Regions from separate parts of the Clostridium sp. JNZ X4-2 genome, predicted to be linked through region 1. Evidence: predicted binding sites of a transcription regulator. Region 1 holds the regulator's gene; the other holds the start of a gene.

The links. The regulator HrcA, encoded in region 1, represses chaperone genes, less so after heat shock. The targets are predictions, from matches to a motif close to TGTTAGCACTCNNNNNNNNNGAGTGCTAACA.
Region 2: the regulator HrcA is predicted to act here: its motif matches at 4,944-4,974, upstream of htpG (molecular chaperone HtpG).

What each region holds. Positions count from the first base shown of each region.
Region 1 covers NZ_CM142685.1:967,800-975,219, reverse strand. Annotated here, with positions in the region: gene prmA (50S ribosomal protein L11 methyltransferase) at 1-496, opposite strand, end outside; gene dnaJ (molecular chaperone DnaJ) at 587-1,729, opposite strand; gene dnaK (molecular chaperone DnaK) at 1,869-3,749, opposite strand; gene grpE (nucleotide exchange factor GrpE) at 3,814-4,545, opposite strand; gene hrcA (heat-inducible transcriptional repressor HrcA) at 4,631-5,671, opposite strand; gene hemW (radical SAM family heme chaperone HemW) at 5,861-6,988, opposite strand; gene lepA (translation elongation factor 4) at 7,051-7,420, opposite strand, start outside.
Region 2 covers NZ_CM142685.1:2,251,432-2,258,851, reverse strand. Annotated here, with positions in the region: gene ACYUJ6_RS10820 (ABC transporter ATP-binding protein) at 1-347, shown strand, start outside; gene ACYUJ6_RS10815 (ABC transporter ATP-binding protein) at 313-1,275, shown strand; gene ACYUJ6_RS10810 (hypothetical protein) at 1,320-1,553, shown strand; gene ACYUJ6_RS10805 (EamA family transporter) at 1,529-1,819, shown strand; gene ACYUJ6_RS10800 (DUF2325 domain-containing protein) at 1,842-2,126, opposite strand; SAM riboswitch class I at 2,234-2,346, opposite strand; gene ACYUJ6_RS10795 (small, acid-soluble spore protein, alpha/beta type) at 2,577-2,756, shown strand; gene ACYUJ6_RS10790 (helix-turn-helix domain-containing protein) at 2,852-3,082, opposite strand; gene ACYUJ6_RS10785 (aspartyl-phosphate phosphatase Spo0E family protein) at 3,240-3,377, shown strand; gene ACYUJ6_RS10780 (hypothetical protein) at 3,407-3,535, shown strand; gene ACYUJ6_RS10775 (S8 family serine peptidase) at 3,628-4,854, shown strand; gene htpG (molecular chaperone HtpG) at 5,067-6,941, shown strand.

The sequences.
Region 1 (7,420 bases):
ACATTCTTGTGGTTTCATGTGTGCCTGTTCCAAAAGCCATGCCTGGATCAAGCTGAACTACCACATCATTCTCTTTGGCATCATATTCCTCCCATATGGGCTTTACCACAACTCTATTGCCGGCTCTATATGGCTTGTAATATTGCTTCCAGTTATTTTCCCAATCTTCTTCATTGATTTTAGCTACGGTAATAAGACCTTTTCCCTTATTTATTCCAAAACTATCCAAATTATTTATTCCATCTTTTATGTACTGTAAATATCCGTTGAGATTTTCGTCCTGCTTGTAATATCCTTTTACCACTGCTCCGTCTTTTATTTTAAGTAAACTTTCATCAAAATAATCCCAATCTTCAGGACGTTTCTTTTCAAATTCAATATCTTCCGGATCTTCTATAGATATACCCTGAACTCCAGTATTATACAGTATTCCTGAAACTGCTTCTACCGCCTCACTGCTGGTGACAATGGCAACCTCTATCCATTCCTTGTTCATATGCTTCCTCCCCTATCAAAATTTCAGATGATATATTAAATATTATAATTATACTGACAGCACCTGTATTAAATACTGTCAGTATCGAGATCATTTAAATCCATGTTTAAATTTATCCATAAATGATTTTCTTCCGGTTCCCGCTGCAGGAATCTCTCCACTTGCTTCCATAAGCATGATAATAGCTTCTTTTTGCCTTTCATTCAGATTCTTAGGCACATCCACAATTATCTTTACATATTGATCCCCTCTGCCTCTTCCATTGACCTTAGGCACACCCTTGCCCCTCAGTCTAAATACAGTTCCCGGCTGGGTTCCTGCCGGAATTTCATATTTTACATCTCCATCTATAGTTGGTACCTTTATACTTGTTCCAAGTGTAACTTTTCCAAAGCTGACATGAGTATCTAAATAAATATCAAATCCGCTTCTTTTAAATTTAGAATGAGATGACACCCTTACATTTATATAAAGATCACCTGGACCGCCTCCATTTTTACCCTGCTCGCCTTGTCCTCTTATAGGAATTATGTTACCATTATCCACACCTGCGGGAACTTTTACTTTTATATTCCTGCGTTTTCTCACAGTTCCCCTGCCCTTGCATTCCGGACATGGATCCGATATAATAGTACCCTTCCCACCACATTTGTCACAGGTACTCATAGTGACAAAATTTCCAAGAGGAGTGTTCCTTTGAGTTCTAATCTGTCCTGTTCCACCACATTTGTCACAAGTATGGGGATGTGTTCCCTTTTTGGCACCCGTTCCATTACATGTACTACATTTTTCATTTCTAGTTATGGATATTTCTTTTTCCACACCAAAAACTGCCTGCTCAAAAGTTAAATTTAAAGTATATTCAAGATCAGCTCCCTTTTCAGGGCCATTTCTTCTCTTTCTTCCTGAAGAAAATCCTCCTCCAAAGAAAGAATCAAATATATCTCCAAATCCGCCCATATCAGAAAAATCAAAGCCGCCGAATCCACCTTCAAATCCTGAACCTCCATTAAAATCAGCGGTACCAAACTGATCATATTGGGATTTTTTCTGTGGATCTGATAATATCTGATAAGCTTCATTTATTTCCTTAAATTTCTCTTCAGCTTCTTTATTGCCTTGATTTCTATCAGGGTGATATTTCAGTGCTAATTTTCTAAATGCTCTTTTTATGTCATCGTCGCTGGCACCCTTTTTAAGGCCGAGTATTTCATAATAATCTTTTTTGGCCATTTTTCTATTTTTCACCACCTAAAACAAAAGTATTATTACTTCAAATCTGGTTTTTTACTTAAATTAAGGGAAGAGCAAAAACTCATCCCTTAACTATTACTATTATACACACTTATTATATAATCGTGAAGAGAAAATATTATTTATCATCATCTACTTTATAGTCAGCATCAACTACATTATCATCTTTTTTATTTTCTGCTCCACCTTCAGCTCCAGCACCTGTTCCCGGATTTTGTCCTGCTCCTGGGTTTTGCGCTGCTCCCGGATTCTGACCTGCTTGAGCATTCTGGCTGTATATTTTTGATGTAACTCCATAAAGTGCCTGAGTCAAATCTTCAGTAGCTTTCTTTATTGCTTCCAAGTCATCACCGTCTTTTATCTTCTTAACGGCTTCTGCTTTCTCCTCTACATTTTTCTTGTCCTCGCCTGAAACTTTATCTCCCAGATCCTTTAATGTTTTTTCAGTCTGATATACAATTTGATCCGCATTGTTTTTGATTTCTATGGAATCTTTCCTCTTCTTATCCTGTTCTTCAAATTTTTCAGCTTCTTTTACCGCCTTATCTATTTCATCATCACTTAAATTAGTGGAAGCCGTAATTGTGATATTTGCTTCTTTTCCAGTTGCCTTATCTTTAGCTGATACATTTACTATACCATTGGCATCTATATCAAATGTAACTTCAATTTGAGGAATTCCCCTTGGAGCCGGAGCTATGCCTGAAAGAGTAAATCTTCCAAGGGTCTTATTATCAGCCGCCATCTGTCTTTCACCTTGAACTACGTGAATTTCAACAGAAGTCTGATTATCTGCCGCAGTTGAGAATGTCTGGCTCTTCTTAGCCGGTATTGTAGTATTTCTATTGATAAGCGGAGTTGCCACCCCGCCTAAAGTTTCAATTCCAAGAGTAAGTGGTGTTACATCAAGAAGTAATACATCTTTTACATCTCCAGTCAATACTCCTGCCTGAATAGCTGCTCCTACTGCTACACATTCATCCGGATTAACTCCCTTTGATGGATCCTTGCCGGTAAAGTTTTTAACTGCTTCCTGAACAGCTGGTATTCTTGTAGATCCTCCTACTAATATGATTTTATTTATATCATTTATGGTTACTCCGGCATCATTCAATGCCTTCTTCATAGGTTCTATAGTTCTTTTTACCAGATCTTCAGTTAATTCATTGAATTTTGCCCTGGTCAAATTTATGTCTATATGCTTTGGCCCATTGGCATCTGCTGTAATAAAGGGCAGATTTATATTCGTCTGTGTAGAAGATGATAACTCGATTTTTGCTTTTTCAGCAGCTTCTTTTAATCTCTGAAGTGCCATTTTATCATTTCTCAGATCTATTCCATTTTGAGCTTTAAAAGTATCTGCTATATAATCTATTACCTTTTGGTCAAAATCATCTCCGCCAAGATGTGTATCTCCATTTGTGGCTTTAACCTCAAATACACCATCACCAAGTTCTAGTATGGATACATCAAAAGTACCTCCGCCTAGATCATATACAAATATTTTCTGATTTGTGTTCATTTTATCCATTCCATAAGCAAGAGATGCAGCTGTAGGCTCATTTATTATCCTACGAACATTAAGTCCTGCTATTTTTCCAGCATCTTTAGTTGCCTGCCTTTGACTATCGTTAAAATATGCTGGTACAGTTATAACTGCTTCAGTTACAGGTTCTCCTAAATAAGCTTCCGCATCTGACTTTATTTTTTGAAGTACCATGGATGATATTTCCTGTGGTGTATATTTTTTTCCATCTATATCTACCTTATGGTCTGTTCCCATCTGCCTTTTTATTGACATTATAGTTCTATCTGGATTTGTTATTGACTGCCTTTTAGCTACTTGACCTACCAGTCTTTCACCATTTGCCTGGAAGGACACTACTGATGGAGTGGTTCTCGAACCTTCAGAATTTGCTATAACTACTGGATCTCCACCTTCCATAACTGCAACGCAAGAATTCGTTGTTCCTAAATCAATACCTATTATTTTTGACATGTTAACTTACCTCCTAAATTTAACTCGGTTGAAATTATCTTAGTAACATTTTCTTTATTTAAACTTAATTTGCTACTTTCACCATGCTGTACCTTATTATTTTGTCATCTCTTTTATATCCCTTTTGAAATACTTCTACTATGGAATTTTTATCATAACTGTCATCTTGTATATGCATAACTGCGTTGTGGACATTAGGATCAAACTCCCCTTCAGAAGGAATTTCCTCCACATTCAATTTTTCAAGTGCAGTGTTAAATTGTTTCACTGTCATTTCTACACCTTTTTTTAAATCCTCTGTATTTCCCTCCACTTTTACTGCCCTTTCCAAATTATCCAATACAGGTAAAACTTCCTTCAATATATCTTTACATGCATCAGAATAAATACCTTCCTTCTCTTTCGATGTTCTTTTTCTAAAATTATCATACTCTGCTTTGGTTCTGGAAAGTCTATCCTTAAGGGCTTTAATCTCATTCATAATTTTATTGTTTTCATCCTTTAACTTAAAATTCTCTTTTTTTAATTCTTTCTCCAGATTTATTCTTTTCTCCTTAAGTTCATCTGCTTTTTCATCATTTGCATCATCATTTACTTCCGTTTTACCTTCTGTTTTTTCTTCATAATCTACTTCTGTTTCATCATTTACCTTTTCCTTATCAGATTTTTGTAATTCCTCATCTAAATTAACTTTTTCATCTTCTGCAGAGTTTTTATCTTCTCCACAGCAACTATTTTCCTTTTCAGCACATTCTTTTTTAATATCCTGTGCATCCATATCCTCATCCTTTAACATTTAGGCATTTCCTCCAATCCAACATTTTATTGATATTTAAATAAACTGAACTTTGTTAAACCATTGCTTTATTTTAAAAATTTTTTTATTTTCCATCAGAATAGGCGTGGCTTAAAATATAATTCATTTCCTTTACCACATTTGCCAATACAGATATAACCTTGGAGTAAGGCATTCTTGTAGGTCCTATTACACCAATTTCTCCTATTGGCTTTTCATTTAAACTGTATACTGCAGATATTACACTGCAGTCTTCTGCACCTGCTATATAATTTTCACTTCCTATTTTTACTGAAATACTTGAAGCACTGTTTAACAAACTACTTACCTTATCCTTATTATCCAACATAGATAAAAATTCTCTTGCCTTTTCTATATCCTTGTATTCTGGATAATCAAATATATTTGTAGCTCCCTGCATATATATTTCTGAATTATCTATATCATTGAGCCTGTCATATAAAACATAAACTATTTCATCCACTATATCCTCGTATCCTTTTAGAGCCAACTTAAGATTATTTACAATTTCTAAGTCTATATCATCAGCGCATAAATTTTTTAATCTGGAATTTAATATATTACTCAGTTTAATAAGAGTATTATCGGAAATAGCTTTCTTAATTTTTATAAAGTTATTCTTTACAATCCCGCTGTCGATTATAAGCACTAACAGAATGTTGCTGTTAGATTCTATATTTACCAACTGTATATGCCTTATATGACCTTTTTTTACAGAAGGTGCCCTAACTATAGAGGTAAGTCTTGTAAGCTCTGACAGAAGGCAAATAGCCTGCTTTATTATTTTATCAACTTCAAATAAAGCATTGTTTATAATTTGACTTTTTATTATATGCATTTCTTCTGGAGTCAAATTTGGTATCTGCATCAGTTTATCTACATACAACCTATAACCTTTATTGGAGGGTATCCTCCCTGAAGAACTATGAAGCTGCTCTAAATAACCCATTTCTTCAAGATCCGACATTTCATTTCTTATAGTTGCAGAACTTACCCCCAAGTCATACTTTTTAGCTATGGTTCTGGATCCAACAGGCTCGGCACTATTTATATAATTATTTACTATTGCCTGAAGTATTCTTATTTTTCTTTCATCCATTTCCATAATATCACCTCTTTATTAGCACTCATTACTACTGAGTGCTAATGCTATGATTAAAAAATATCACTCATAATTTTTTTTGTCAACACCATATAAACTATATTATTTAAATAAATAGTATAGTTTACATGATTTATACGGAAATTCATATTATTTTCTCAAGTTTACTCAAAATATCTAATATAATTAATATTAGGTCAAAATAAATTCACACATCACACTGTTAGATACTTCTATTCCCCTCTTATTTAGATACATCCTATCTCCATCCACTACCAATATTCCTTTTTTTATATATTTATTTATTATGCTTCCATACACTGAATAAATATCTCTGTCAAATCTATATTTGAAGTTTCTCATGGAAATTCCATTTATCTTTCTAAGACCCATAAACATAAATTCTTCCATATCATCACAAATAGAATTCTTATGTTTATCCAATTTTACGAATTTCCCCTGGATTCCTTCCAAAATATATTCTTCTATATCCCATGTATTTCTATATCTATACCCATCTACATAAGAATGGGCACTGACTCCGCAGCCTATATAAGGTTCCAGATTCCAGTATACCAGATTGTGCCTGCACTCACTGCTGTTTTTAGAAAAATTGGATATTTCATACTGATTGTATCCATTTTCAGAGAGAAACTCCAGCGCAAAATCATACATCTGTCTTTCTTCTTCCTCTCCCGGAAGTATCAATTCATTGTTTTTGTACATATTGTAAAAAGCAGTACCTTTCTCCACTATAAGGCTGTAGCAGGATATATGCTCCGGGCCCAGTCTCACTACATTTTTCAAGGAATCTTCCCAATCTTTTAAAGTCTGCTCCGGAAGCCCGAACATGAGATCTACATTTATATTTGAAAATCCTAATTTTCTTGCCATTCCATATCCCTCTAAGAAATCACCTATAGTGTGAATTCTGCCTATTCTTTCAAGCATAGAATTCTGCCAGGCCTGAAGCCCTATGCTCAATCTGTTGACTCCCATCTCTTTTAAAAAACTTAATTTTATTTCTGTAAATGTACCTGGATTTCCTTCTACTGTAAATTCCAGATTATCTTCTACATTTAATTTTTCCACAGCCTTATATATATTATTCCATGCTTTTAATGACAAATAGGTAGGAGTGCCCCCACCTATAAATATGGTCTTTACAGTTCTGTCTCCTATAAGACCTATATCTTTAGCCAATGCTTTTGAATAGTTCCACATAAATTCTTCCTTGCCGCTGTAGGACGGGAAATCACAATAAAGACACTTTTTTTTGCAGAAGGGTATATGTATATATATAGATGCTGATTCCTCCATAGTTGTCTTTTCAACACTGTCCATAAAAACACTTCCTAAAAATATATAGGTATCTTCCCTAATTAGTCTTCCGTCTTAAGTATGGTCATAAAAGCTTCCTGGGGAATTTCTACAGAACCTACCTGCCTCATTCTCTTCTTCCCTTCTTTTTGCTTTTCAAGAAGTTTTTTCTTTCTGGATATATCTCCCCCATAACATTTTGCAAGTACATCTTTTCTCATAGCCTTAACAGTTTCCCTGGCTATAATTTTTCCTCCCACGGCAGCCTGTATTGGTATTTCAAAAAGCTGTCTTGGTATTATTTCCTTCAGCCTTTCAGCTATGCCCCTACCTCTTTCATAAGCTCTTTCCTGAGGAACAACCATGGACAGGGCATCTACAGTTTCTCCATTTAAAAGTATATCCAATTTTACCAATTCGGCAGTTTTATAA
Region 2 (7,420 bases), 1.3 Mb from region 1:
GGGTTGCCATAGCCATGGCCATGGTTATGAAACCTGAACTTCTTCTGGCAGATGAACCTACCAGCGCTTTGGATGTAACTGTTCAGGCCCAGGTTGTGAAGCAGATGGCTGAACTCAGAAAGAATTTTAATACAAGCATAGTGCTGGTTACCCATAACCTGGGAGTAGCAGCTTATATATGCGATAAAATAGGAGTAATGCAGGAAGGAAGGCTGGTGGAGTGGGGAACTAAGGATCAGGTGATAAATAATCCAAGAAACAAGTATACTATGGAATTATTATCGGCGGTACCTGAATTGGAGGGATGCGATTTTGGAGGAAAAGAAGCAGCCTATACTGGAGATTGAAAATCTTACAAAACAATTTGAAATGGAGGATAAAAGAAAGCTGACTGCAGTGAATGATGTTAGTTTGAAATTGTATAGGGGAGAGTGCCTGGGACTGGTTGGAGAAAGCGGCTGCGGTAAAAGTACTCTGGCCGATATGATGGTTCATCTTGAAGAACCTACTTCTGGAAAGATTATTTTTAAAAAGCAGGATATTACAAATTTAAGAGGAGAAAAATTGAGGCAGAACAGGAGGAAAATTCAGATGATATTTCAAAACATCTCTGAGACCTTCAATCCCCGGATGAAGGTCTGGGAAACCATAGTTGAGCCTCTTTTGAATTTTAAACTCATAGATAAGCACAGTGCCCGTAAAAAAGCGGCAAAGCTTCTTGAAACAGTTGGCATGAGTGAAAATTTTGCAGATAGATATCCCCATCAGCTTAGCGGAGGACAGCGGCAGAGAGTGGCAATAGCAAGGGCGGTATCCTTAAAACCTGAAATTATAGTATGTGATGAAGTCACTTCAGCCCTGGATGTTTCCGTACAAAAGCAGGTTCTTTCTCTCCTTGCGGATCTGCAGAGGAAAGAAAAATTGTCCTACATTTTTATCTGTCATGATCTGGCAGTGGTAAAAAATATAAGTCATAGGGTTGTGGTTATGTATCTTGGAAAAATTGTTGAAATTATTGACAGCTGCAAACTCACTTCAAGTGCATGCCATCCTTATACAAAAGCCCTGCTGTCATCCGTGCTGTCTGTTAAAAAAGCTGATAACAGCAGAATAGAAATAATTAAAGGTGAGCCGCCAAGTCCTTCTTGTCTACCTCCAGGATGCAGTTTCAGCTCCAGGTGTGAAAGATGCGGTGATGTATGTTTGAAAGAAAAGCCTGAATTAAAAGTAATAGGAAAAAGTCATTTAGTGGCTTGTCACTTATTTGATAAATAATGTATAGGCTGCGTACATATTAGGGAAGAAAGGAGTTTTGTTTTATGCAAACAGTAAGAGCAGGAAACATGTCTGCTAAAACAGGAGAAAAGATATCAGAATATGTAAATGTGAAAGGAACAGAAATAGACCTTCCGGTTACAATTATTTGCGGGGAAAAAGAGGGAAAAACTGTGTTTATCTCCGGAGGTGTGCATAATGCAGAATATGGAGGAATAGAGACAGCTATCGAGCTGGCCTCTGAGATTTTGCCCTGTCAATTGACGGGAAATCTTTAGGTGGAAGTTTAATCTTTGTATCACCTAGGTGTGGAATCCTGCTGCTTTATATGGCACTTTTGTCTTCGGTATCACTGGTAATATGGTCGGCTTTGTATAAATACAACAAGGTCTGCAGAATAGCTGTATACAGTTTTATGATACCTGTGTTTGGAGTCATATTATCGGCCATTTTACTTGGAGATTCCATATTGAAGGTGAAGACTCCGGGAGCATTGGTTTTAGCCTGTATTGGTATATGGATTGTTAATGGTAATGAAAATTAATATGGAATTATACTCAGAATATCTATTTCTTCATGTAAATATTTATATTTTTATATATATTTGACCAAGAATGCTTGCAAAACATTACTGTAACATTATTTCGTTTTGAGCGCTCTTTTACTATTTCAGCCATGTTGTGTCCTATGTAATCTGTAAGAACCATTACTAAATCCATATTTGATGGAATAATTATTTTTCTGTCACCCTTTTTTCTCCCAGTTACATGTATTATTTTATTAAATCCATTTTCTCTTAACTTGTTTTTTATGCTTGCAATTCTGTCTCCGCCCACTACTAAAATCCCCATTAGTTATACCTCCAATTTGCATTTTATTTTTATAATATAATTAAAAAAGCTATTTTCCTTTAATAAGAAAAATAGCTTTTGATAACAATTTTTTAAAATTAGCATTTTTCTTATCTTTCAAAGTGATCCAATTCACTTTGCAGGAATTAACACCGGTACATATAATATGTCCGGTTGTCGGGTTTCAAAGGGCCAGTCCCTCCACCGCTCTTGATAAGAGAACATTATTAAATTATATAAATTTTATTGTACTACAATGTGATTCACAGTGCAAATAAATATTGAAAATTATTTTTACCAATACAGATTTCATGATGTTTAAAATGATGGTGAGGGAAAAGTGGACTAAAGGGATGAATTAGGAATTTTACAAATTCTCATAATAATACTATGAATTTCTATTATATGCTTCTTTGAAATGTATAAACTAATATAGAGGAGATGATATTTATGTCTAGAAGAAATAAAATACTGGTTCCGGAAGCTAGAATTGGTATGGAAAAATTAAAAATAGAAGCAGCCAGGGAACTGGCTGAAAAGAACAGAGATCCTAATGCAGTAAATAATTTTTCCATAGGCGGACAGATGGTTAAAAAAATGGTTGAAAAATATGAAAAAAAATTAAAATAATATTAAAAGCCCGTCCCAAGAGGATAGGGCTTTTTAACTTCATTCAATTTATTTATAAATGTGAATCAAGTCAGCTGGAAAATAATTTTGATTTTTCAGTTACCTTCCATTGTTTTTTCAATGTTTAAAATAAAATCACTGGCTTTTATATCTAAACTTTTGCAGATTCTAAAAATGATATTTAAAGTAGGATTTCGCTTCTGGCGCTCGATCATGCTTATATAAGTTCTATCAATATTACATTTGTGAGCAAGATCTTCCTGTGATAATCCACATTTTATTCTGCGGTTTTTTAAAGTTATAGCAAGTGCACTTTCTAATGTCACGTAAACCACCTCTCAAATTTAATTTTAAAAAAAATGTTGCAAATTGTCATCATACTATAGTCTACAGCAGAGAATTTTTGTGATATAATTTAAAAGTGTTTTGAATTATAAGCTTTAATTTGTTATTTATTAAGAAAGGCGGTTTGAAATTTACGTGATGGATGATAAGGTAAACGATTTAAGAGAGAGATTGCATAAATTAATTGAGGAAAAGGCAGATTACAGGGAAATATTAAAGGTAAGCCAAAAATTAGATAAATATATAAATCAAGTCCTGAAAAGTACAAGCAGTTAATTATATAAAAAAGCGGAGATCTGCCTTTTTTGAGGTATAGGCAGATAGTGAATGTACTGGATTCAGCAGCAGGCAGCGGACTTGTCAAAAATAATGTTAAAATAGTGAAAGGCCTCATCTCAAAAAGATGGGGCTATATTTCAAATATAATATCTTAATCAAATCTTAATGGGTTTGATAAGTGTTTCTTTAAAAATAAATACTACAATTTAATTATAATGAAAATTAAAAAAATAAGGAGATATTTTACATGAAGAAAAAATATAAAATTTTAATTATAGTATTTATATTGTTTATTGTGGGTATGGTATCTTTAAATGTATTGAGAAAGCCCAACACGGCATTAAATAAAGGAACTGCTGGAATTGCTGTAAAAGTGACGCCAGCAGATTGGAAGGTTAGAAAATTAGATAAACTGCCACAGTTAACCTCAAGTTTTAAAAACAGTAAAGTAATGGATTTACGTTCAAAGGATCTATCAGAAGCTGATATTGGTGGGAAGGAAAAAGAACTTTTAAATTCAAGTTTTGATAGTAAAACAAAATGGCCCCAAAATATCACATCAGTTTTTTTACCTGAAAAAATTATGTCATTAGGGAAAAATCCAGGACTTGGGATAAGGACTGTCCATAATTTGGGAGTAAATGGGAAAAATATTGGTATTGCAATAATAGATCAGCGTCTTCTTGTAAATCATGATGAATATAAAGATAATGTAAAATCTTATGAAGAGCTCCATTGTGGACGTGAGACTTCAATGCATGGAGCTGCAGTAGCTTCAATAGCTGTTGGTAAAAAAACGGGTATTGCTCCAAAATCTGATTTGTATTATATAGGGCAAGATCCTATTGATATATGCCAAAAATCAAAAGCCAATTTTAATTACACTGCTCATGCCATAAACAGAATAATAGAACTCAATAAAAAATTACCTCGAGGTAAAAAGATAAGGGTTATTTCCATTTCAATAGGATGGGGCTCAAGAGATGTGGGTTATAATGAAGTGGTAAAAGCGGTGGACAGGGCCAAAGAAGAAAATATATTTGTAGTTTCATCATCACTTAAAGATACTTATGGATTTAAATTTAATGGGCTTGGAAGAAACCCTCTGTCTGATCCTGATGCTTCTTCATCTTATACTCCAGGTTTATTCTGGCAGAACGAATATTATGAAGGAAAATATAATTTGAATAATACATTGCTTATTCCCATGGATTCAAGATGTACAGCAAGTCCAACAGGATACAAGGATTATGTTTTCTACAGGGAGGGTGGTTGGAGTTGGTCAATTCCTTATATAGCGGGTATTTATGCTCTTTCTTGTGAAGTGAAGCCGAGTATAACTCCCGATGAATTTTGGAGGACAGCACTAAAAACCGGAAGTACCGTTAAATTTGGTAAAAATAGTAAATTATGTAGTTCAGCTAAGATAATTAATCCGCTAAAATTGATTCAAAGTTTAAAAAACAATTCATGAGAATTTTCTATGTTATAATCCTGATAAATAAATTCAGTAGATAAATTTACAAAAACATATTGACAAAGGCAGAATTATTGCTAAAATAAAATTAGCACTCAAGTGATATAAGTGCTAACAAAAAACATTTAAATACTTATCAACTCAAGTATTATTTAAGTTAATACATATTAGATATATTAGATATAATTGAATTGAAAGGAAATGATAGAATGGCTGTAAAAGAATTTAAGGCAGAATCAAAAAGACTGCTTGATTTAATGGTTAACTCAATTTACACAAATAAAGAAATATTTTTAAGGGAACTTATATCAAATGCCAGTGATGCAATTGACAAGAGTTATTATAGGTCACTTGTTGACGAAAATGTCAGTTTCAACAAGGATGATTTCTATATCAGAATTACTGCGGATAAAGAAAAAAGAACACTTGCAATTACCGATACAGGTATAGGTATGACAGAGGAGGAACTTGAAAATAATCTTGGAACTATTGCAGAAAGCGGTTCTTTTGCATTTAAAAGTCAAAATGATATAAAAGACGGAGTGGATATCATAGGTCAATTTGGAGTTGGATTTTATTCTGCTTTCATGGTATCTGATGTAGTAACTGTAAAAAGTCGTTCCATTAATTCGGATAAGGCATATAAATGGGAATCAAAAGGTGCAGATGGATATAATATTGAGCCTTGTGAAAAGGAAACCGCAGGTACTGAAATTATATTAAAGATTAAAGAAAATACTGAAGATGAAAAGTATGATCAGTTTCTAGATGAATATAAAATCAAATCATTGGTTAAAAAGTATTCTGATTTTATAAAGTATCCAATTAAGATGATGGTAAAGAAAAGCAGACCTAAAAAGGATAATGACAAGGAGCAGGAAGATTATTTTGAGGATGAAACTTTAAATAGTATGGTACCTATCTGGAGAAAAAATAAAAATGAATTGAAACCTGAGGATTACGATCAATTCTATATGGATAAGCATTTTGGTTATGACAAACCTCTCAGGGTGATACACTCAAGTGTTGAAGGAGTGGTAAGTTATAGAACTTTGCTTTTCATTCCGGCCAGGGCACCTTATGATTTTTATACAAAGGAATTTGAAAAAGGATTGGAGCTTTATTCAAATGGCGTTTTGATAATGGAAAAATGTGCTGACTTATTGCCGGATTATTTTAGCTTTGTGCAGGGTCTTGTGGACTCAGCAGATCTTTCACTTAATATTTCCAGAGAACTTCTTCAGCATGACAGGCAGCTTAAATTTATTGCAAAAAAAATAAAGGATAAAATAAAAGATGAACTTCTTTTGATGTTTAAAAATGATCGAGAGAAATATATTGAATTTTATACCAGCTTTGGAAAACAGCTTAAATATGGAGTTTATTCTGACTTCGGAGCTAACAAGGAAGTGCTGCAGGATTTACTGATGTTTTATTCTTCTACGGAGAAAAAGCTTGTAAGTCTTGATGAATATGTTTCACGTATGAAAGAGGATCAAAAGTATATATACTATGCAGCCGGTGAAAACATAGAAAAAATTGAGAAATTACCTCAAACTGAACTGGTTAAAGATAAGAGTTTTGAAATATTATATTTTACTGATGATGTGGATGAATTTGCAATTAAAATGCTTGCAAAATATAAGGAAAAAGAATTTAAATCTGTTTCCAGCAAAGATTTGGGTTTTGATTCCGATGATAAGGAAAGTAAAAAAGAAACTGAGGAAAACAAGCAGCTGTTTGATTTTATGAAAGAGGTGCTAAAAGATAAAGTTAAAGAGGTCAGGGCATCCAATAGATTGAAAACCCATCCTGTCTGCCTTGCAAATGAAGGGGAAGTGTCTATTGAAATGGAAAAGGTACTTAATATGATGCCAAATAATCAAAATATCAAAGCAGATAAAATCTTGGAAGTAAATACTAACCATGAGATGTTCAAGGCAATTAAAAAAGCATATGCAGAAGATAAAGACAAATTAAAAATGTATTCCAATCTGCTGTATAACCAGGCACTCCTAATTGAAGGACTTCCTGTAGAGGATCCCGTGCAATTTGCAAATGATGTGTGCTGCTTAATTAAATAATTTATAATTCAATGTTACAGGCTTTGCTTTTATGGCAAAGCCTGTATTTTTATACTTTGCAAATAGATAAATAATAAGAAATCTGAATTAAAAAGTTGTTAGGATAATCAAATTATAACAATGAATATAACAATTATCTCACATTTTTAAAATTCTCTAACAAAATGCCATAACTGGTGTCGTAAGATAAAGGTCTATTTAAGTAACTTTAAGGAACTATTGATAGAAAAATAGACAATTGGTATAGTTATTGCTGTGTAAAATGTTAATAGTAACCTGATTGTTTCTATTTACATGAAAACAATTAAATAGTATACTTATATATAGTAGTAAATTTACTTCTATATATTATACATAATAGTATATTTACTACTAAAGAATTAATTAAAATTCCTTCAGGAAAAATAAAAATATTATTTCTATACTAATTAATAGTAGGTATAAATGAGTATGCTGGATAAACCCTTGAAAACGGTTTA